Regions from separate parts of the Oerskovia gallyi genome, predicted to be linked through region 2. Evidence: predicted binding sites of a transcription regulator. Region 2 holds the regulator's gene; the other holds the start of a gene.
What was found. Region 2 encodes Rex, which represses fermentation and respiration genes when NADH is low (regulators of the CRP and FNR family bind a similar motif). Its sites were predicted from a motif close to CTTGTGAANNNNTTCACAAG; they were not measured.

Region 1 (7,223 bases), on a different contig from region 2:
CCGTCCGCGACCTGGGGGCTCGCCTTCACCGACCACCTGCTCGACTTCCTGGGCCTGCGCCTGGCCGAGCCCGTGCTCGTGGCGCGGGACGAGGACGGGGCGCGCGCCGTCGTCGGGCCCGAGGGCGTGCGGGCCGCCGCCCCGGGAGCAGACGACGCGCTCACGACCGTGACGGGTTCCGCGGCGGACGTCGCCGCGTGGCTCGCAGGACGCGAGAGCGCAACCACCCCGGTCGCACGCCGCGGCGGGGTCGCGGTGGACCTGCCCCCGCTCGCGCCCTGGCCGTCGGGCGTCCCCGTGCGCCGCCGAGCGCCGGTCAGGCCCTGACCAGGACCGTCCCGTCCTCGACCGCGACCTCGAAGGTCGCCAGGGCCTCGGGCTCCTTGCCGCTCGGGTCGAGGCACCGCCCCGTCGTCAGGTCCCAGACCTGCTTGTACATGGGCGAGGTGATGGTCGGGGTCTCGCCCGCCGAACCGACGATGCCGCGCGAGAGCACGTTGGCCCCCGAGTAGGGGTCGCGCTGCTGGACCGCGAACAGCCGGTCGTCGGCCAGGCGGAACACCGCGACCTGGGTGCCGTCGACCAGCGCGGCGACGCCGCGCTCGGGCACGAGCCGCTCGAAGGGGCAGACCGTCGTCCATGCCGTCGCGCTCACTTGCGGACCTCCACCGTGCGGGCGATCACCGGGTTGTTGTCGGACGGCTCGCCGGGGCGGGCCGGTCGCACCTGCCCGCGCACGCCCGTGTAGGCGAGGTCCGGGTCGTGCTGGTCGGGTGCGTTGACGAACGACACGAACCGCGACAGCCGGTCCGGGTCGTCGAGGGTCTGGGCCCACTCGTCGACGTACGACTCGACGTGCCGCGCGACCTCGGCCTCGAGGTCGGCCGCGATGCCCAGCGAGTCCTCGACCAGGACCTTGCGCAGCTCGACGATCCCGCCGGGGAAGTCCGCGACCCAGGGGGCCGTGCGCTGCAGGCGGTCCGCGGTCCGGACGTAGTACGCGAGGAAGCGGTCGACCACCGCGACGAGCGTCTCGTCGTCGAGGTCCTCCGCGAGCAGCTCGGCGTGCCGGGGCGAGAAGCCGCCGTTGCCGCCCACGTACACGTTCCAGCCCTTCTCGGTCGCGATCACGCCCACGTCCTTGCCGCGCGCCTCGGCGCACTCGCGCGCACAGCCCGAGACACCGATCTTGAACTTGTGCGGCGACCGCAGCCCCCGGTAGCGGAGCTCGAGACGCACGGCCATGCCCACCGAGTCCTGCACCCCGAACCGGCACCACGAGGAACCCACGCACGACTTCACCGCGCGCAGCGACTTGCCGTACGCCTGCCCCGACTCCATGCCCGCGTCGACCAGGCGGCGCCAGATCTCCGGGAGCTGGTCGATCCGGGCCCCGAAGAGCCCGATCCGCTGGGCGCCCGTCACGCGCGTGTACAGGCCGAAGTCCTGCGCGACCTGCCCGATCACGATGAGCTTCTCGGGCGTGATCTCCCCGGCGGGGACGCGCGGCACCACCGAGTACGTGCCGTCCTTCTGCAGGTTGGCCAGCGCGCGGTCGTTGGTGTCCTGGAGCGCAGCCTGCTCGCCGTCGAGGATGTACCCGCCCCACAGCGACGCGAGGATCGAGGCGACGACCGGCTTGCAGACCACGCAGCCTCGGCCCGTGCCGTGCGCCGCGACGATCTGGGTGAAGGTGCGCAGCCCGTCCTGCCGCACGAGCGCGAAGAGCTCGGCGCGGGACATCGTGAAGTGCTCGCACATCGCGTTCGACACCGTGACGCCGGCCGCCTCGAGCGTCGTGTTGACGATCTTGGTGAGCACGGGCACGCACGACCCGCACACGGTCCCGGCCTTGGTGCACGCCTTGACCTCGCCCAGGCTCGTGCAGCCGTGCTCGGTCACCGCCCCGCGGACCGTCCCGGCGGTGACGTTCGCGCACGAGCAGACCACGACGTCGTCGGGCAGGTCGCCGCCGAGCGCCGGGGCGCCGCCCTCCGGGGCGAGGAACGCCGACGGGTCGGCGCCCAGAGAACGCCCCAGCAGGGGGCGCAGCGACGAGTAGAGGGCCGCGTCGCCCACGAACACGCCGCCGAGCAGGGTCCGTGCGTCGTCCGAGACGACGAGCTTGCGGTAGGTCCGCGCGACCGGGTCGGCGAACGTGACCTCGAGCGCGCCGGGCGTCAGCCCGAACACGTCGCCGAAGCTCGCCGCCTCGATGTCGACGCCCTTGAGCTTGGTCCCCTCGGGCGCCGGGGAGTAGGTCGCGCTGCCGCCGAGCAGCCGGTCGACGACGACGTCGGCCATGGCGTTGCCCGGTGCGACCAGGCCCACGCACTGGTCCTCGAACGACGCGCACTCCCCGATGGCCCACACGGCGGGGTCCGAGGTGTGGCACGCCGCACCGACGACGACGCCGCCGCGCTCGCCGATCGCGAGGCCCGCCTCGCGCGCGACGCGGTCCCGGGGCCGGATGCCGGTCGAGAAGATCACGACGTCGGCGGGGATCCGCGACCCGTCCGACAGGTCCATACCGCCCACCGCGCCGTCGCCCGCGGCCGAGAGCCCCGTGGCGCCGGTCGAGGTGCGGACGTCGATGCCGCGGTCGGTCACGAGCACGCGCAGCGCCTCGCCGCCCGCGTCGTCGAGCTGGACGCTCATGAGGCGGTCGGCGAACTCCACGACGGTCGCGGCCGCGCCGAGGGTCTGGAGCGCGGCCGCGGCCTCGAGCCCCAGCACGCCTCCCCCGACGACGACGCCGTGCAGCGGACGCCCCAGGCGTGCGGTGCGCAGCCCGACGTACTCGCGCAGCCCCTCCAGGTCGGCCAGGGTGCGATAGCTGAACACGCCCGGCAGGTCGGTGCCCTCGGTGCGCGGGGTCCAGGCCCAGGAGCCCGTGGCCAGGACCAGGTGGTCGTAGGCGAGCACGCGCCCGGACCTCGTCGTGACGGTCTGCGTCTCGCGGTCCACTGCCGCGACCGCGTCGCCCGTGACCAGCTCGGTGCGCGAGTCGTCCCAGACCGAGGGCTCCATCGTCAGGTCGTCCGCCGAGCGGCCCGTGAAGTACTCGGACAGGTGCACGCGGTCGTACGGGGCGCGGTCCTCGTCCCCGACGACGGACACGTGCCACGCCCCCTCGGGAGAGCGTGCGATCATCTGGCTCACGAACCGGTGGGCGACCATGCCGGCGCCGACCACCACGACGCGGCCGGGGGTGGGAGTGCTCATGTGGGGGGCCTCACGAGAAGGGTCGGGCGCGGACGGGGCGAGTCGGGTCGCGGGGGGCGGGTGCGACCGTCGTGACCATCCTGGCGCATAGATACGAGGTTTCTGGTCAAAACACCAGATCAGCGCGTCGCGAGGACCTAGGACGCGACGTCCAGGGACCTTGGTCCCGAAAAAGTGTGACGCACGACCGTGACGGACGGCACAGCATGTGCACTCCTTCACAAGCGTAAAATCGAGCGGTGGCGACTAAGAAGACAACGGGTCAGAACACCATCGACGTAGCCCTCATCGGCGGCGGCATCATGAGTGCGACCCTCGGCGCCCTCCTGAAGCTCCTCGAGCCCACGTGGACCATCAAGGTCTTCGAGCGCCTCGACGCGGTAGCCCAGGAGTCCTCCAACCCGTGGAACAACGCTGGCACCGGCCACGCTGCGCTCTGCGAGCTGAACTACACCCCCGAGAAGGCCGACGGGACCGTCGAGATCTCCAAGGCGGTCACGATCAACGAGCAGTTCGAGGTGTCGCGCGAGTTCTGGCACCACCTGCTCACCGGGGGCCACCTGCCCGAGCCCGCGAGCTTCATCAGCCACACCCCGCACATGACGTTCGTGCGCGGCGCGGCCAACGTGGACTACCTCAAGCGCCGCTTCACCGCGCTGAGCGCCCACCCGCTGTTCAGCGAGCTCGAGTTCACCGACGACCCCGCGGTCATCGCGCAGTGGGCACCCCTGCTAGTCCTCGACCGGGACGGCGACGAGGCCGTCGCCGCGACCCGTGCGACGAGCGGCACGGACGTCGACTTCGGCGCGCTCACCTCGCAGCTCTTCGACTTCCTCACGGCCCACGACGTCGAGCTCAACCTCCAGCACGAGGTCAACCGCCTCAAGAAGCGCAAGGACGGCACCTGGGACGTCACCGTCAAGGACGTGTCCTGGAACGCCAAGCAGGGGCCGCGCACCGTCAACGCCCGCTTCGTGTTCGTCGGCGCGGGCGGCGGCGCCCTGCCGCTGCTGCAGAAGGCCGGGATCAAGGAGGCCAAGGGCTACGGCGGCTTCCCCATCAGCGGCGAGTTCCTGCGCACCGACAACCCGGAGATCGTCGCCCAGCACCAGGCCAAGGTGTACGGCAAGGCCGACGTCGGCTCGCCGCCCATGTCCGTCCCGCACCTCGACACGCGCGTGGTCGACGGCAAGACGTACCTGATGTTCGGCCCCTACGCCGGGTTCAGCCCCAAGTACCTCAAGAAGGGATCGCTGCTCGACCTCTTCACCTCGCTGCGGACCCACAACATCGGGTCCATGCTCGGCGCAGGCCTCAAGAACATCGACCTCACGCAGTACCTGGTCGGTCAGCTCGTCGCGAGCCCCGAGGCCAAGTTCACGGCGCTCCAGGCCTTCATGCCCACGGCTCACCCCAAGGACTGGGAGAAGATCACCGCGGGCCAGCGCGTGCAGGTCATCAAGAAGGACCCCGCCAAGGGCGGTGTGCTCGAGTTCGGCACCGAGGTCATCGCGGCCGCGGACGGCTCGATCGCCGGCCTGCTCGGCGCCTCGCCGGGCGCCTCGACCGCGGTGCCCGCGATGATCGACGTGCTCGAGCGCTGCTTCCCGCAGCAGTTCGCCACGTGGCGCCCCGCGCTCGGGGCCATGATCCCGAGCCTCGGCCAGGCCACGTGGGAGGCGACCGAGCTCGACTCGCTCTCCGCCTCCGCGGGGCCCTCGGAGGAGGCGGTCGGCGCCCGCTGACCCCGTCCCCGCAACGCACCGGCGCCCCGGTCTCCTTCGTGGAGACCGGGGCGTCGTGCTGTGCGGGGCCCTCGTGCCGCGCTGGGCACCGTAGCCTCCGGCCCAGCGGATGGGCGGCGCCTACTGCCGCGCCTGTGCGAGCACGTCGGCGACGGCGTTCCAGAGGTCGACACGGGCCTGGTGCGTCGCTGCCGGTTCCGCGCCCGGCTCGTCCAGGGCGATGGGCTGGTAAGGGGCCGGGACGATGAAGTGTCCCGCGTCCTCCTGCACGATCGCGCGCACCTGCGTCGGGTCACTGAACCGAGACGTCGCCTCCGTGAGCAGCAGGCACGCTTCCCACACGGGGTCCGCCCTCCCGCACGCGAGCACCGTGGGGCCGACGATCGCGTCGACGTCCACGACCGCCTCCGGAGGTGGCGGGACGCCCCACCGATACTCGGCGCACGGCAGGCCCTCTCCAGCAAGAGTCCAGGCGGGCACCCCGTGGTTCGGGTACCCGCAGTACAGGCGGCCCGCCCCAGTCGGCGCGAACGCGCCGTACACCTCGTCGGGGTGGTTCGCGGCGAGCCAGAGCGCCATCTCCCCGCCACGGGACTGGCCGAACGTGAACACCCGTTCGGTGTCGACGCCGGGCTGCTCCCGCAGCCACGCGAGCCCGGTGAGGAAGGTCTCGACGGGCACGTTCTCCAGCTGCGGCGGCTGCCCGGGGCTCTTGAAGTAGCTGATCGCCAGCGCCGGGTACCCGAGCGCGGCCAACGAGATGGCGGTGGCACGGGCGTTGCCCAGTCCCCCCTCTGAGCCGCTGAACACGAGCACGGCCGGCAACGAGGCGTCGGCCGAGAGCCCGTCCGGCACGGCGTAGGCGGCGACCATGCCGTCGTCGGTCACGTCCTGGACATCGACGTCGGCCCCGTAGCCGCGCCGCTCGACGACGGCCTCGGCAAGTACATCGTCGTCGGCGCTCACGACGAGGCGGACGTCGACGTCTGCCGACAGGGCAGCCAGGCTGGCACGGTTCATCGACCAGAACGGTCCCATCGCGTCGGCCGTCGTCCACGACCCTTCGGTCGGTGCCGTCGTCGCGAGGTCCACCCGCCCGTCCTCGTCCGCCACGAACGTCGCACGCGACGACATCGCGCTCCCCTCGAGCTCCGTCGTCGCGACCAGTCGCACCTCGCGACCCGCGCCGAGCCCGGTCAGCGTGATCGCGAGCGGGTCGAACGCCCCGTCCTGCGGGGCGACCTCGATCGCCGGTTCCTGCTCGGGCGACGCAGAGCACGCCGCGAGAGCCAGCAGCGAAGCGGTCAGCAGGAGGGCAACGGCAGGGACATGGTCACGTCGTCGGGAGGCCATGGGCAAATGTTCCCGTACCTCACCAATTCGGCACAACCCACCACGCCGGACGGTCGGCGCAGCCTTGGTCTCATCCTCGAAGGCCTCGCGCACCGACCAGGTCGACCTGTCGGCGTGGGTCTCCCCGCCCGGCCGGCGGCAGGCTCCAGCCGTCGTTCGTCCCGGCGGGGAACCGACCCCCGACCGGTGGGCGCCGGAGCGCCATCACCACGAGCGGCGCCACGAGCGCCGCGACCACGACCACTCTCATCACGAGCTCCACGATGTCCATGCGTCCAGCCTGGTCCGGCGTCACGACCCGCACGAGTGGCAGGAGAGACAGGTGTCGACAAGATCCTGCCACGGGCGTAGCGTCGAAGGATGTTGCGCACAGTGGCGGCCGTCGTCGCCGACGGACTGGCCCCGTTCGAGTTCGGCGTCGTGTGCGAGGTCTTCGGCCTCGACCGCACGGACGACGGCGTCCCCCCGGTCGACTTCCGCGTGTGCGGCCCGGTCGCGGGCGAGCCGGTCCGCACCAGCATGGGCGCCTCCCTGGTCCCCGACCACGGGCTCGACGCGCTCGAGGACGCCGACCTGGTCGCGATCCCCGCGCTCACCATCCGCGACGAGTACCCGCCGGAGATCGTCGACGCACTGCGCGCGGCCCACGCCCGCGGCGCGGTCCTGCTGAGCGTCTGCTCGGGCGCGTTCCTGCTCGCTGCGGCGGGGCTCGTCGACGGACGCCGCATCACGACGCACTGGCGCCACGCGGAGGACCTCAAGGCGCGGTTCCCGCAGGTCGAGGTGGACCCGGACGTGCTGTTCGTCGACGACGGCGACATCGTCACGAGCGCGGGGACGGCCGCCGGGATCGACGCGTGCCTGCACATCGTGCGCAAGGAGTTCGGCAGCGCGGCCGCC
Region 2 (7,223 bases):
GCGCCACGTCCAGCGCAGCGTGCCGCGCAGGCCGAGCGCGGGGAGCTGCGGGGCAGGTCCGCCGGAGGCGTCGGTGCCGGTGGGCGTCGCGCGCCCCTTCCGGCCCGACGGCGCCGCTCCCGTCGGCGGGGTCGTCTCGCCGTCGGTCCGGCCCGCGTCGGGCTCGGGGTGGCTGAACGCGTCGTCGATGCCCTCGGGGCGGTACAGGTCCTTGTCGCTCATCAGATCACCGTCTCGAAGCCGGTGATGAGCCCGCTGAGGCGCGCGGTCCAGGTGCCCCAGACGCCCGTCACGAGGGCCAGGCCGATGAGGATGAGCATGCCGCCGCCGATGCGCATGATCGCGACGCGGTGGCGACGGAGGAACGCCACGGCCTTCTTGGAGCGCTCGAGCCCGATCCCGATGAGCAGGAATGGGATGCCCAGGCCCAGGCTGTAGGCGATCCCGAGGATCGCCCCCCGTCCCACGGTGGCCTCGTCGAGCGAGAGCGCCACGACGGCCGTGAGGGTCGGGCCGATGCAGGGCGCCCAGCCGAGCCCGAACACGATGCCGAGCAGCGGGGCGCCCCAGAGTCCGGCGGTGGGGCTCAGGTGCAGGCGGCGGTCGCGCTGGAGGAACGGCATGGCGCCCATGAACGCGAAGCCCATGAGGATCACGACGACCCCGAGGACGCGCGTGATGACGCCCTCCCACTCCTTGACGTGGACCCCGATGGCGCCCGCGGCGACCATGAGCAGCACGAACACGAGCGTGAAGCCCGCGACGAACAGCCCCACGCCGGTCACGACGCGCCATCGCCCGGTGGTCCGGGCCGTCTTCAGGGCGGTGCCTCCGCCACCCGCACGGGTGCCGGTCCCGGCGTTGGCCGCCGCGAGCCCGCTCACGTACCCGACGTAGCCGGGGACGAGCGGCAGGACGCACGGAGACGCGAACGACACGAGCCCCGCGAGGATCGCGACGGGCACGGCCAGGAGCATCGAGCCGCTGAACGCGGTCGTGGCGAACGTGCTGCCGACGTCGCCGGCGAACGAGAGGGGACCCATGCGTCAGACGCTCTCGGCGAGGAGGTCGTCGACGATGGCTCCGAGCGTCGAGCCCTCGGCGCGGCCGATGACGCGCGCGGCGACCCGGCCCTCGCGATCGAGCACGACCGTCGTCGGGACGGCCTGCAGCGGGACCGAGCCCTCGAGCGTCGCGATGGCCTCGCCGCGCGTGTCCTCGATCGAGGGGTACGGCACCTCGAACGTGCGCTCGAACGCGAGCGCCGCACCGGCGTCGTCGGTGCTGTTGATGCCGAGCAGGTGCACGCCCTCGGGGCCGCGGTCGTTCGCGAGCGCGACCAGGTCCGGCGCCTCGGCCCGGCAGGGCGCGCACGCGGCGTACCAGGTGTTGATGACGACCACGTCGCCCAACCACTGCGAGGTGTCGACCGCGCCGCCCTCGAAGTCCGTGCCGGTCAGGACCACGGGCTCGTCGCGGTCGGAGACCTCCCAGGTCTTGACCGAGCCGTCGCCCGAGACGTAGCCCTGGCCCACGACGTCGTCGGGGCTCGTGGCCCCCGACTCCTGGGAGCAGGCGGACAGGACCAGGCCGAGCGAGACGAGCGCGACGATCCCGGAGGTCGCGCGGGCGCGACCTGGCCGGGCACGGAAGGGGCGGATCATGGCAGCACTGTCTCCCACCTGCCTGGGCACAACCTGAGAAGCGGCTGGTGCGTCACGCGCCCGAGACCTTCGCAGCCCCGGGCAGCAGGTCCGCGACCGGCTCGGTGTAGTGGATGCCGACGAGACGGTCGCCGTCGAAGCGCAGCGACGTGAGCGACGCGAGCGAGCACTGGCGGTTGCGCGGGTCGTGCCACAGGCGCTTGCCCTCGAAGGCCAGGCGGGAGATCCAGATGGGGAGCTGGTGGCTCACGAGCACGACCTCGCGCCCCTCGGCCTGGGCGCGGGCGTCGTGGATCGCGGCGTGCATGCGCGCGACCTGCTGCTTGTACGGCTCGCCCCACGACGGACGCATCGGGTTCCACAGGTAGGGCCAGTGGCCGGGGTGGCGCAGCGAGCCGTCGCCGACGCCGAACTTCATCCCCTCGAAGTGGTTGCCTGCCTCGATGAGGCGCTCGTCCGTCCCGAGCGGCAGCCCGAAGGCCTCGGCGACGGGCGTCGCGGTCTCCTGCGCCCGCTGGAGCGGGGAGGCGATGACCAGGGCGACGTCGAAGGGTTCGGGCGTGACGTCGTCGGGCAGCGCGGGCGCACCCTCGGCGGGCTTGCCCGACAGGTGCCCCGCGACGCGACGCGCCATGGTGTGCCCGAGCTCCGAGAGGTGGTACCCGGGGATTCGACCGTAGAGGATGCCGTCCGGGTTGAAGACTTCACCGTGACGCATGAGGTGGACCGTGGTTGCGACCATGGGGACCAGTGTCCCAAAGTTCTGCCCGCACGGTGCACGCAGGCGGCGTGCTCCCGGACACAGCGCCCGCGCGCCCGAGCCCGTGCGCCTAGCGCGGCTCGGGCTCCTCCGCGAGGCGGCAGGCCTCGGCGATCGCCGCCATGGCCTCGCCGAGGTTGCGGAGCTGCTCGGGGGTCAGGACGTCGACCATGAAGCGGCGCACCGCACGGACGTGCCCCGGCGCCGAGGCGACGAGCTCGGCGTACCCCGCGTCGGTCATGACGCAGTTCACCCCGCGACGGTCGGTCTCGCTCGCGGAGCGGCGGACGAGGCCGCGCTGCTCCATGCGGTGCACGGTGTGCGTGACGCGGGACCGGGACCGGGCGAGCCCGTCGGCCAGTGCGGACATGCGCATGGTGTGGTCGCCGGCCTCCGAGAGCCGTACGAGCAGCTCGTACTCGCCGAGCGTGAGGGCCGAGTGCTCCTCGTGGTCCCTGCCGAGAGCTTCGACGAACCGCGCCGTGCCGTCGAGGTACTGGCGCCACGAGTGCTGCTGTCCCTCGTCGAGCCAGGGTGCGTCGTGCGGCGCGTCCGCGCGCCTGTCCTGCTGAACCGTCATCTCCGCCTTCATCCGCCACGCCCCCACCGTCCGAACAACCGTCCCAGTCTCCCATCCGAGAACTGGTCCGCCCACCAGGGAATAGAGGGGTGGGGGCTTGCGTTGATGCGTTCGTATGAAGTTGAATCTTCAACTAATGGCGCGTCGGACGGCGCGCCTGACGCATACGCACCACGACTTCCACAGGAGAGCACCCATGGCCACGACCCTTCCCGCCGGACTGACCGCAGGCACCTACGCCATCGACCCCTCGCACTCGCAGGCGACCTTCACGGTCCGCCACGCAGGCATCTCCAAGGTCCGCGGCTCGCTCGCGATCGCCGAGGGCACGCTGAACATCGGCGACGACGTCGAGTCGTCCAACGTCGTCGCGGCGATCGACGCCAAGTCCGTCAACACCGGCGACGCAGGGCGCGACGGCCACCTCCAGTCGGCCGACTTCTGGGACGCCGAGAAGAACCCCACCTGGAACTTCGTCTCGACCGCCGTCGAGGCCGACGACGACGACTTCGTCATCGCGGGCGACCTGACGATCAACGGCGTGACCAAGCCGGTCAAGCTCGAGACCGAGTTCACGGGCACCGCAGTCGACGCCTACGGCAACTCGCGCGCCGGGTTCGAGGCCGAGACCGAGATCTCCCGCAAGGAGTTCGGCCTGACCTGGAACGTGGCCCTCGAGGCCGGTGGCGTGCTCGTCGGCGACAAGATCAAGATCGCGCTCGACCTCTCGGCGATCAAGCAGGCCTGAGCCTCTCGCCCCCGACCGGCCCCCGCGTCCTGACGCGGCCCGGTGTGCCAGGAGCCGGCGACCCGTGACGGGTCGCCGGCTCCTGCGCTGTCCGGACGCCCCTAGGCGCCCTCGCTCTCGGCCCCTCGGCCCTCCTCGCCCCGGCCCCGGTTCGCGAGCGCCCTGGCCTGCGCGTGGAACGCCAGGATCTGCAGCTCGCTCCCGACGTCGACCGACCGCACGATCACGTCCTCGGGAAGCTGGAGCGCGCGCGGTGCGAAGTTCAGGATCTCCCGCACCCCCGCGGCGACGACCCTCTCCGCGACGTCCTGCGCCACGTGCGCCGGGGTCGCCAGGACGACGATCGTCACGTTCTCGCGGGCGAAGACCTCCTCGAGCGCGTCGACGTGCTCGATCACGAGCCCCGCGGCCTCGGTGCCGACGACGTGCGGCGAGGCGTCCAGCAACGCCGCGACCTCGAACCCTCGCGTGCCGTAGCCCGAGTAGTTCGCGAGGGCGTGCCCCAGGGAGCCGATGCCGACGATCGCGATCCGGTGCTCGTCCTCGACCCCCAGCGCGGACGTGATGTACGTCGCGAGCGAGTCGACGACGTATCCCACCCCGCGGGTGCCGTACGACCCCAGGAAGGACAGGTCCTTGCGCAGCTGCGCGGACCCGACGCCCGCGAGCTCCGCGAGCTCGGTCGACGAGGTCGTCTCGACGCCGCGCCCCTCGAGGTCGCGCAGCGCGCGCAGGTACGCGGGGAGGCGCGCCACGGTCGCGCCAGGAATGCCGGTATCACCCAGGGTCTCTGCCACCCGAACCACCCATGCTTCGTCATGTCGTCGTCATCGTTGACGATCTCGCTGTCCTGCTGTCTCGGATCATCCCAGGCTCGGCGCCCGCGGCGGAACGTCAGCCAGTGGCGCGCCCCCGCGAGAGCGCCCGGGCGAGCCTCGCTCGGTCGACCTGCCAGAACCCCTGCTGGACGCCGTCCACGGTCACGACCGGGACGTAGTCACCGTACTGTGCCGCGAGCGCGCCCGACGGGTCGGAGTCCACGTCGACCTCGGTCCAGCCCACCCCCTGGTCCGCGCACACGGAGCCCACCACCTCGCGGGCCTCCTCGCACAGGTGGCACCCGACGCGGCCGTAGAGCACGACGCGCACGGGCGCGCTCACGACCTGGTCTGCGTCACGTCCGGCGGCGGTCTCAGGAACCTGTCCTGCGGCGGGATCTGCGGGGCTCACGACCTCAGCCTACGCATCTCGGACACCCCCTTCCGCCGACCCCCCGGCGGCCGTGCCCGGTGAACGCCGTCGGCGAGGGTCTGCGAGCGCCGATAGAGTGGACGCCATGCCGACGTCTGCTCCTGGGTCCACCCATCCCACGGCAGCCTTCTTCGACGTCGACAACACGATCATCCGCGGCGCCAGCTCGTTCCACCTCGCCCGCGCGCTGTACCAGCGAGGCTTCTTCTCCACGCCGGACCTCGTGACGTTCGCCCTCCACCAGGCCCGCTACCTCCTCCTCGGCGAGAACAAGCGCCAGATCGACCAGGTGCGCAGCCGGGCCCTGGACCTCGTCGCGGGCCGCTCGGTCGCGGAGGTCGTCGCGATCGGCGAGGAGGTCTACGACCAGGTCCTGTCGCTGCGCATCTTCCCCGGCACCCAGAAGCTCCTCGACGAGCACATCGCGGCCGGCCACCAGGTGTGGCTCGTGTCCGCGACCCCGCTCGAGATCGGGCAGCTCATCGCCCGCCGCCTCGGCGCCACCGGGGCCCTCGGTACGGTCGCCGAGCACGAGGAGGGCCTCTACACGGGTCGCCTCGTGGGCGACATGATGCACGGACGGGCCAAGGCGGCAGGTGTGCGCGAGCTCGCCGAGCTCCACGGGATCGACCTGGCGTCGTCGTACGCCTACGGGGACTCGCTCAACGACGTGACCATGATGCAGTCCGTGGGGCACCCGTGCGCCATCAACCCGGACACGCGCCTGCGCCGTCACGCCAAGGACGTGGGCTGGCCCATCCGCGAGTTCCGCGGCAGGCGCCGTCGGGTCGCGGGGCGGGGGCTCAAGACCGCGAGCTGGGCCGGGGCCGCGTGGGTCCTCGGGCTCGTGCTGCGCTCCATCCGGCGCTCGATCAAGGGCCGCGCAGGACTCTGACCGGCCCTGGCGCCCGGCCCGGGCGCGCACGGCGGGATCGGTCCAGGCATGCGAAGAGCCCGGACCCCTGCGGGGACCGGGCTCTCGCGACAGCATGCGCGTGACCGCGCAGAGCTGCTACTTCTTGTTGCGACGCTGGTGGCGCGTCTTGCGAAGCAGCTTGCGGTGCTTCTTCTTGGCCATACGCTTGCGGCGCTTCTTGATGACGGAGCCCATGGGTCCTCACAATGCTGGATCGGTGTGCGATCGGGATCGCCCCGATCATGGTGGTCCACGGCTGATCGGGAACCGACCAACACGAGAAAAAGTCCGTCTCCTAGACTACCTGCTCCCGGCGGGTGGCCCGAAATCGACGCCGGGTGACGTCGTCGGGCCGCACGGTCCGGCGCTTGCCGTAGGCGCTCGGGTCAGTCGAAGTGTGCGTCCAGCCCCAGCAGCGGGAAGACCGCCTTGCGGGTCGCGACCACGGCGCGGTCCACCTCGTCCTCGGGGTCGTACCCCTTGCCCCACGCGCTGAACTCGACGTCGCCGTCGCCCATGAACGCGGGGGTCTCACGGTGCGCGACCGCACTGATGTGGTCCCGCCACGCCCCCGGTACGGGCGTCGAGGGGGCCACGGGCGCGTGCACGACCTCGGCCACGACGTTCGACCACGCGTACGGGACGACCGACGTGACCGAGTAGCCCCCGCCGCCCAGGGCGACCCAGCGCCCCCCGGCGAGCTCGTGCGCGAGCTCGTGGATCCAGTGCACGGCGGCACGCTGCGCGTCGACGCTCACGTCGAGGTCGCTCAGCGGGTCGTGACCGTGCGCGTCGCACCCGTGCTGGGACACGAGGACCTGCGGCTCGAAGGCCCGCAGGACGGCCGGGACCACGGCGTCGACGGCCCGCAGCCAGCGCGAGCCGTCGGTGCGGCGCGGCAGGGCCACGTTGACGGCCGTCCCCGCGGCCCGGGGGCCGCCCGTGTCGGTGGCGTGCCCCGTGCCGGGGAACAGCGTCGCGCCGCTCTGGTGCACCGAGACGGTCAGGACCCGCGGGTCGTCCCAGAACGCCTGCTCGACCCCGTCGCCGTGGTGCGCGTCGAGGTCGACGTACGCGACGCGCTCGGCCCCGTCGTCGAGCAACCGGCGGACCGCGGCCGCGGCGTCGTTGTAGATGCAGAAGCCCGACGCCGCCCCGCGCTGGGCGTGGTGCATGCCGCCGGCGATGTTGACGGCGTGCAGCGCCCGCCCCGACCACACGGCCCCGGCGGCCTCGTACGAGCCGGACAGGATGCGGGCCGCGGCCTCGTGCATGCCCGCGAAGACGGGGTCGTCCTCGGTACC

Region 1: a site for Rex is predicted at 3,431-3,450, ahead of mqo (malate dehydrogenase (quinone)). Genes of this name have one in related genera too.

The regions. Positions count from the first base shown of each region.
Region 1 is NZ_JACSQE010000001.1:280,844-288,066, reverse strand. It holds gene H9640_RS01295 (maleylpyruvate isomerase family mycothiol-dependent enzyme) at 1-327, shown strand, start outside; gene nirD (nitrite reductase small subunit NirD) at 317-655, opposite strand; gene nirB (nitrite reductase large subunit NirB) at 652-3,225, opposite strand; gene mqo (malate dehydrogenase (quinone)) at 3,465-4,970, shown strand; gene H9640_RS01275 (acyl-CoA thioesterase/BAAT N-terminal domain-containing protein) at 5,091-6,323, opposite strand; gene H9640_RS01270 (hypothetical protein) at 6,394-6,594, opposite strand; gene H9640_RS01265 (helix-turn-helix domain-containing protein) at 6,684-7,223, shown strand, end outside.
Region 2 is NZ_JACSQE010000013.1:82,298-89,520, reverse strand. It holds gene resB (cytochrome c biogenesis protein ResB) at 1-222, opposite strand, end outside; gene H9640_RS15715 (cytochrome c biogenesis CcdA family protein) at 222-1,043, opposite strand; gene H9640_RS15710 (TlpA family protein disulfide reductase) at 1,047-1,664, opposite strand; gene H9640_RS15705 (histidine phosphatase family protein) at 1,717-2,406, opposite strand; gene H9640_RS15700 (MarR family winged helix-turn-helix transcriptional regulator) at 2,495-3,004, opposite strand; gene H9640_RS15695 (YceI family protein) at 3,201-3,752, shown strand; gene H9640_RS15690 (redox-sensing transcriptional repressor Rex) at 3,854-4,549, opposite strand; gene H9640_RS15685 (glutaredoxin family protein) at 4,647-4,982, opposite strand; gene H9640_RS15680 (HAD family hydrolase) at 5,089-5,898, shown strand; gene H9640_RS15675 (30S ribosomal protein bS22) at 6,016-6,114, opposite strand; gene H9640_RS15670 (acetoin utilization protein AcuC) at 6,306-7,223, opposite strand, start outside.